Variovorax paradoxus EPS: one gene and its partner. The main gene of each other region encodes a partner of the protein of the gene in region 2 in a complex. Links are inferred from orthologs where the notes say so. Each region holds a gene or a part of one and is shown on either strand. Other genes may lie near its edges.

Evidence for each region. Proteins that work in one complex are often made in the same cells at the same time.
Region 1: the proteins of uvrA (region 2) and mfd are in contact, whole or in part, in a crystal structure (PDB 4DFC), measured with the Escherichia coli proteins. The link is inferred for Variovorax paradoxus EPS from one-to-one orthologs.

Annotation. Positions count from the first base shown.
Region 1 is NC_014931.1:3,599,974-3,604,051, forward strand. What follows is about bases 66-4,078. They hold mfd (transcription-repair coupling factor), read left to right. Parts: upstream 66-395; coding sequence 396-3,878; downstream 3,879-4,078. Other genes in these bases: ispD (2-C-methyl-D-erythritol 4-phosphate cytidylyltransferase), read right to left, coding at 66-276; serB (phosphoserine phosphatase SerB), read left to right, coding at 3,875-4,078. In the rest of the region: more of ispD, read right to left, coding at 1-65. UniProt on the Escherichia coli protein: Couples transcription and DNA repair by recognizing RNA polymerase (RNAP) stalled at DNA lesions. Mediates ATP-dependent release of RNAP and its truncated transcript from the DNA, and recruitment of nucleotide excision repair machinery to the damaged site.
Region 2 is NC_014931.1:423,300-427,009, reverse strand. The notes cover bases 53-3,697. They hold uvrA (excinuclease ABC subunit UvrA), read left to right. Parts: upstream 53-380; coding sequence 381-3,497; downstream 3,498-3,697. Other genes in these bases: VARPA_RS01985 (DMT family transporter), read left to right, coding at 3,513-3,697; ssb (single-stranded DNA-binding protein), read right to left, coding at 53-208. Outside these bases: more of ssb, read right to left, coding at 1-52; more of VARPA_RS01985, read left to right, coding at 3,698-3,710. UniProt on the Escherichia coli protein: The UvrABC repair system catalyzes the recognition and processing of DNA lesions. UvrA is an ATPase and a DNA-binding protein. A damage recognition complex composed of 2 UvrA and 2 UvrB subunits scans DNA for abnormalities.

The DNA of each region.
Region 1 (4,078 bases), 3.2 Mb from region 2 along the record:
GTTGCGCACCGTGGCCGCCCGCGTCAGCCCGCCGACCTGCAGCAGGTATTCGCCGTCGCCCGGAAAACGCGGCAGCGCGGCCTGCACTTCACGGTCGTCCGGCGACACCACCACGGCCAGCCCGGCGAAGCGGCCTGCCAGCGCGCGGAACGCCTCCACCGTATGGGCCACCATCGGCACGCCCGCGATCCGCTGGTACTGCTTGGGCTGGGCGCCACCCGCGCGATGGCCGGAGCCGGCGCAAGGGATCAGCACAAAAAATCGGGAAGAAGACATTGATGGGGGCGGCACGGGCCAATGGCCGACAAGCGAATAAAGGGCCGCCATTCTAGAATTGCCCTCCGCACACCCCTCGCCGCCCGGCGCGGGGTGTCTTGCATTTTTCGAAGCGTTCCATGGACCTCCCCCACCTTACGGCGGGCAAGCGTTTCACGCTGCCGCGCCCCCCTCTGTCGGCCGATGCCCTGCTGCTCGCGCAGCTGGGCATGCGCGAGAAGGCCGCCGGCCGCGCCACCGCGATGTTCACGGCCGACGCCAACGACGCGCAGCGCCTCATCGACGAGATCAAGTTCTTCGCGCCCGACCTGCGCTGCGCCCTCTTTCCCGACTGGGAAACGCTCCCCTACGACAGCTTCTCGCCGCACCAGGACCTGATCAGCGAACGCCTGGCGACCCTCTGGCGAATCAGCCAGAAAGAGGCCGACGTGGTGCTGGTGCCCGCCACCACCGCGCTCTACCGCCTCGCGCCGCCCGCGTTCCTGGCCGGCTACACCTTCCACTTCAAGGCCAAGCAGAAGCTCGAGGAATCCAAGCTCAAGGCCCAGCTCACGCTGGCCGGCTACAGCCATGTGACGCAGGTGGTGAGCCCGGGCGAGTACGCGGTGCGCGGCGGCTTGATCGACCTCTTCCCCATGGGTTCGCTGGTGCCGTTTCGCGTCGACCTGTTCGACGACGAGATCGACTCCATCCGCACTTTCGACCCCGACACCCAGCGCAGCCTCTACCCCGTGCCCGAAGTGCGCCTGCTGCCGGGCCGCGAGTTCCCGATGGACGACGACGCCCGCGCGCGCTTTCGCAGCCGCTGGCGCGAACTGCTTGAGGGCGACCCGACCAAGAGCCGCATCTACAAGGACATGGGCAATGGCGTGGCGACCGCCGGTATCGAGTACTACCTGCCCCTCTTCTTCGACGAGACGGCCACGGTGTTCGACTACCTCGGGCCCGATGCCACGGTCGTGCTGCACGGCGACCTCGAACCCGCATTCCAGCATTTCTGGCAGGACACGAACGAGCGCTACCGGCTGGTGCGCGGCGACCCCGAACGTCCCGCGCTGCCGCCCGAGGCGCTGTTCCTCAATGCCGAGCAGTTCTATCAGCGTGCCAAGCCGCACGCCCAATTGGCCATCCGTGGCAACATCGCCACCGACACGCCCTACGCCGAGTTCGACAAGCTCCCGCCTTTCGCGGTGGTGCGCGGCGCCGAAGACCCGCTGGTCGGCCTGAAGGCCCACATCGCCGCCACGCCGCACCGCGTGCTGATGATTGCGGAAAGCGACGGCCGGCGCGAAAGCCTGCTCGACTTCCTGCGCGCAAGTGGCGTGAGCCCACCGGCCTTCGACTCGCTGGCCGAGTTCGAGGCGTCCACCGACGAGAAGATCGGCATCGTCACCGCCGCGCTGGCCTCGGGCTTTGCGTGGCGCGAGCAAGGCATCGATCTCGTCACCGAGACCGAGCTGTTCGCCACCGCGCCCACCACGCGCCGCCGCAACAAGAAGCAGGAACAGGTCAGCGACGTCGAGGCGCTGATCAAGGATCTTTCGGAGCTCAACGTCGGCGACCCGGTGGTCCACACCGCGCACGGCATCGGCCGTTACCGCGGCCTCATGCACATGGACCTGGGCCAGGGCGTCGACGCCGAGGGCAAGCCGCTGTTGCAGGAAATGCTGCACCTGGAGTACGCCGACAAGGCCACGCTCTACGTACCCGTGTCGCAGCTGCACCAGATCAGCCGCTACACCGGCGTGAGCGCCGACGAGGCCCCGCTGCACCGGCTTGGCTCCGGCCAATGGGAGAAAGCCAAGCGCAAGGCCGCCGAGCAGGTGCGCGACTCGGCCGCCGAGCTGCTCAACATCTACGCCCGCCGCGCCGCGCGTGAAGGCCATGCCTTCCGCTACTCGGCTGCCGACTACGAGGTGTTCGCCAACGACTTCGGCTTCCAGGAAACCGCCGACCAGAAGGCGGCGATCCACGCCGTGGTGCAGGACATGATCTCGCCCCAGCCGATGGACCGCCTGGTCTGCGGTGACGTGGGCTTCGGCAAGACCGAGGTCGCGCTGCGCGCCGCCTTCATCGCGATCACCGGCGGCAAGCAGGTGGCGTTTCTTGCGCCCACCACGCTCCTGGCCGAGCAGCACTACCAGACGCTGGTCGACCGCTTCGCCAAGTGGCCGGTGAAGGTGGCGGAAATGAGCCGCTTCCGCTCGGCCAAGGAAATCACGGCCGCCGCGAAGGGGCTGGCCGAGGGCCAGATCGACATCGTGGTCGGCACGCACAAGCTGCTCTCGCAGTCGGTCAAGTTCAAGAACCTGGGCCTGCTCATCATCGACGAGGAGCACCGCTTCGGCGTGCGCCATAAAGAGGCGATGAAGGCGATGCGCGCAGAGGTCGACGTGCTCACGCTCACCGCCACGCCGATTCCGCGCACGCTGGGCATGGCGCTGGAAGGCCTGCGCGACCTGAGCGTGATCGCCACCGCGCCGCAGCGTCGCCTGGCGATCAAGACCTTCGTGCGCAACGAGGGAACCGGCGTGATCCGCGAAGCCGTGCTGCGCGAGTTGAAGCGTGGCGGACAGGTCTATTTTCTGCACAACGAGGTCGAAACCATCGAGAACCGCCGCCAGAAGCTCGAGGAAATACTGCCCGAGGCCCGCATCGCGGTGGCCCACGGCCAGATGCCAGAGCGCGAGCTGGAGCGCGTGATGCGCGACTTCGTGGCGCAGCGCTACAACCTCTTGCTGTGCTCGACCATCATCGAGACCGGCATCGACGTGCCCACCGCCAACACCATCGTGATGAGCCGCGCCGACAAGTTCGGCCTCGCGCAGTTGCACCAGCTGCGCGGCCGCGTCGGACGCTCGCACCACCAAGCCTATGCGTACCTGATGGTGCCGGACACCGAGGGCCTCACCAAGCAGGCGGCGCAGCGGCTCGATGCCATCCAGCAGATGGAAGAGTTGGGCTCCGGCTTCTACCTCGCGATGCACGACCTGGAAATCCGCGGCACGGGCGAAGTGCTCGGCGAGAACCAGAGCGGCAACATGATGGAGATCGGCTTCCAGCTCTACAACGAGATGCTGAGCGAAGCGGTGCGCGCGCTCAAGGCCGGGCAGGAGCCCGACCTGCTGTCGCCGCTGTCGGTCACGACCGAGATCAACCTGCACGCCCCAGCCCTTTTGCCCGACGACTACTGCGGCGACGTGCACCTGCGCCTGTCGTTCTACAAGAAGCTGGCCACCGCCAAGACGCCAGACCAGATCGACACGCTGCTTGAGGAAATCGTCGACCGCTTCGGCAAGCTGCCGCCGCAGGCGCAGACGCTCATCGACACGCACCGCCTGCGTGTGCTCGCGCGGCCCTACGGCGTGGTGAAGGTCGATGCGGCGCCGGGCATCATCAACATCACCTTCAAGAAGGATGCACCGGTCGACGGCATGGCCATCATCCAGCTGGTGCAGAAGAACAAGCACATCAAGCTCGCCGGCAACGAGAAGCTTCGCATCGAACGCGAACTCAAGGAGCCGAAGGACCGCGCGCAGATGGTGCGCGACGTGCTGCGCAGCCTCGGTCAACCCCTCGTCAAGGAACCCGCCCCCGCATGAGCGCTACAGAAGAAATTTCTCCCGGTCTCGTCCTCCAGCGCGTGAAGCCGCCGCTGGCGCTGGCCGACTTCAAGCTGATCGCGTTCGACATGGATTCGACGCTGATCAACATCGAATGCATCGACGAGATCGCCGATGCCGTCGGCAAGAAGGCCGAGGTGGCTGCGATCACCGAGGCCACGATGCGCGGAGAGATCAAG
Region 2 (3,710 bases):
GGTACTGGCCGGCGATTTCGGCCAGGCGGCCGTTGAAGACGATGCGGTGCCATTCGGTGGCTTCGCGCATTTCGCCGCTTTGCTTGTCTTTCCAGCGATCGGTGGTGGCCACTGTGACGTTTGCGACCTGGTCGCCGCTCGGGAAGGTACGCATTTCGGGGTCGCGCCCCAGATTGCCGACGACGATGACTTTATTGACCGATGCCATATGCACTGCCCCTGATAAGTAGATGAAGGAGGAGGAGAAAGAGAACCGGGGATTGTGCCCGATGCCGGCCGGCGGGGCGCCACCGCCGGGCTCCTGGAACGCGCCGACCAGCGAAGCAGCCATGAAAGCGCCAGAAGCCGTCCATTGGCCATGAAATGCTGCTCGGACTATCATGTCCGGTTGCCCTCGGACGATCGCCCCCTTGAATTCCAAAGCCACTGAAGAACTCGCCGCCCAAGAGGAAAGCGCACGCGACGCGCAACGCGAACGCGACACCTACCTCGGCGCGGTGCTGGCGCAGCAGCGCATCAGCATCCGCGGTGCGCGCACCCACAACCTGAAGAACGTCGACCTGGACATTCCGCGCAACAAGCTGGTGGTGATCACCGGCCTGTCGGGCTCGGGCAAGTCGAGCCTGGCCTTCGACACGCTGTATGCCGAAGGGCAGCGGCGCTATGTCGAGAGCCTGTCGGCGTATGCGCGGCAGTTCCTGCAGCTGATGGACAAGCCCGATGTGGACGTGATCGAGGGCCTGTCGCCCGCGATCAGCATCGAGCAGAAGGCCACCAGCCACAACCCGCGCTCCACCGTGGGCACGGTGACCGAGATCCACGACTACCTGCGCCTGCTCTTCGCCCGCGCCGGCACACCCTACTGCCCCGACCACCACCTGCCGCTGCAGGCGCAGACGGTCTCGCAGATGGTCGACGCCACGCTCGCCATCCCCGACGAACCGCGCCTGTTGATCCTGGCACCCGTGGCGCGCGAGAAGAAGGGCGAGTTCCTCGAGCTCTTCGCCGAGATGCAGGCCGCGGGCTACGTGCGCTTCCGCGTCGACGGGCAAACGTACGAATACAACGACCTCCCCAAGCTCAAGAAGACCGAGAAGCACGACATCGACGTCGTGATCGACCGCCTGCGCGCACGCCCCGACATGCAGCAGCGCCTGGCCGAGAGCTTCGAGGCCGCGCTGCGCCTTGCCGAAGGCCGTGCGATTGCGCTCGAGCTGGGCGCTGAAGGGGTGGCCGACAAGGAACACCTGTTCAACGCCAAGTTCGCCTGCCCGATCTGCCACTACTCGCTGTCGGAGCTCGAGCCACGCCTCTTCTCGTTCAACTCGCCCGTGGGCGCGTGCCCGAGCTGCGACGGCCTCGGCCACCGCGAGGTGTTCGATCCGGCGCGCGTGGTGGCCTTCCCGTCGCTCTCGATCGCCAGCGGTGCCATCAAGGGCTGGGACCGCCGCAACGGCTATTACTTCAGCATGATCGAGAGCGTCGCGAAGCACTACAAGTTCGACGTCGATGCGCCCTTCGAGTCGCTGCCCGCCTCGGTGCAGCAGGTGCTGCTGAACGGTTCGGCCGCCGAAGAGATCAAGTTCAACTACACCATGGAATCGGGCAACTTCGCGGGCAAGAAGCTCACGAAGAAGCATCCCTTCGAGGGGATCATCCCGAACATGACGCGGCGCTACCGCGAGACCGATTCGGTGATGGTGCGCGAAGACCTCGCGCGCTTTCGGAACCTCCAGCCGTGCCCCGACTGCGGCGGTTCGCGCCTTCGTCGTGAAGCGCGCAACGTGTTCCTGGTCGATGAATCGGCCCGACCGGCCGATGGCGGCGAGCCGCCGCGCATGGCGATCTTCGAGCTGAGTCATCTCACCTTGCGCGACTCGCTCGCCTGGTTCCAGACGCTCAAGCTGCGCGGAGCCAAGGCCGACATCGCCGACAAGGTGGTGCGCGAGATCGGCCTGCGCCTGAAATTCCTCAACGACGTCGGCCTCAACTACCTGAGCCTGGACCGCAGCGCCGAGACGCTCTCGGGCGGCGAGGCGCAGCGCATTCGCCTGGCCTCGCAGATCGGCTCGGGCCTCACGGGCGTGATGTATGTGCTCGACGAGCCCAGCATCGGCCTGCACCAGCGCGACAACGACCGGCTCATCGGCACGCTGAAACACCTGCGCGACATCGGCAACAGCGTGATCGTGGTCGAGCACGACGAGGACATGATCCACGCCGCCGACCACGTCATCGACATGGGCCCCGGCGCCGGCGTGCACGGCGGCCGCGTGATGGCGCAGGGCACCTATGCCGAGGTGTCGGCCAATCCCGATTCGCTCACCGGCCAGTACCTCTCGGGCACGAAGAAGATCGAGGTGCCCAAGCACCGCACCGCATGGCTGCCGGCCGTGAAGAAGCCGGCCTTCAACGAAGGCAAGAAGCCCTCGCGTTTTCCGCAGAGCCCTGCGGCCGAACGGCGTGCGGCGCGTGAAGCGGCGCACATCGCCTCGCAGACCGACCTGCAGGAAATCCGCGTCGTCGGCGCCACCGGCAACAACCTCAAGAACGTGAGCGTCGCCTTCCCCGTCGGCCTTTTGACCTGCGTGACCGGCGTCTCGGGCTCCGGCAAATCGACGCTGGTGAACGACACGCTCTACACCGCCGTCGCGCGCACGCTGTACCGCGCGCACGAAGAGCCCGCCGAGCACGAGTCGGTCGAGGGCATCGAGTATTTCGACAAGGTCATCAACGTCGACCAGTCGCCCATCGGCCGCACGCCGCGCAGCAACCCGGCCACCTACACGGGCCTCTTCACGCCCATCCGCGAACTGATGGCCGAGACCAACACCGCGCGCGAGCGCGGCTACGGCCCGGGCCGCTTCAGCTTCAACGTGGCGGGCGGCCGTTGCGAGGCCTGCCAGGGCGATGGCGTGGTGAAGGTCGAGATGCACTTCCTGCCTGACGTGTACGTGCCCTGCGAGGTCTGCCACGGCCAGCGCTACAACCGCGAGACGCTCGAGGTCCAGTACAAGGGCAAGAACATCGCCCAGATCCTCGAGATGACGGTCGAGACCGCACACGAGTTCCTGAAGGCCGTGCCGACCATCGAGCGCAAGCTGCGCACGCTGCTGGACGTGGGCCTCTCGTACATCAAGCTCGGCCAGTCGGCCACCACGCTCTCGGGCGGCGAGGCGCAGCGCGTGAAGCTTGCGCTCGAGCTGAGCAAGCGCGACACGGGCCGCACGCTCTACATCCTGGACGAGCCGACGACCGGGCTGCACTTCGCCGACATCGAACTGCTGCTGAAGGTGCTGCACCAGCTGCGCGACGCGGGCAACACGATCGTCGTGATCGAGCACAACCTGGACGTCATCAAGACGGCCGACTGGCTCATCGACATGGGCCCCGAAGGCGGTGCCGGCGGCGGCACGGTGGTGGGCGAAGGCACGCCGGAAGACATCGCGGCGAACGAGGCGAGTCACACGGGGCGTTATCTCAAGCGTTTGCTGTAAGCCTCAGACCTGTTCATGCCCTCCTTCACCCCGCGCCAGTTCGTCCTGCTCGTCCTACTGACCCTCGCCTGGGGTTTCAACTGGCCGGTGATGAAGCTGGGCGTGGCCGACTATCCGCCGCTCGCCTTCCGCGCGATCTCGATCTGGCTGGGCCTGCCCGTGCTGGGCATCGCGCTGGTGTGGATGAAGGTGCCGTTCCGCGTGCCGCGCAGC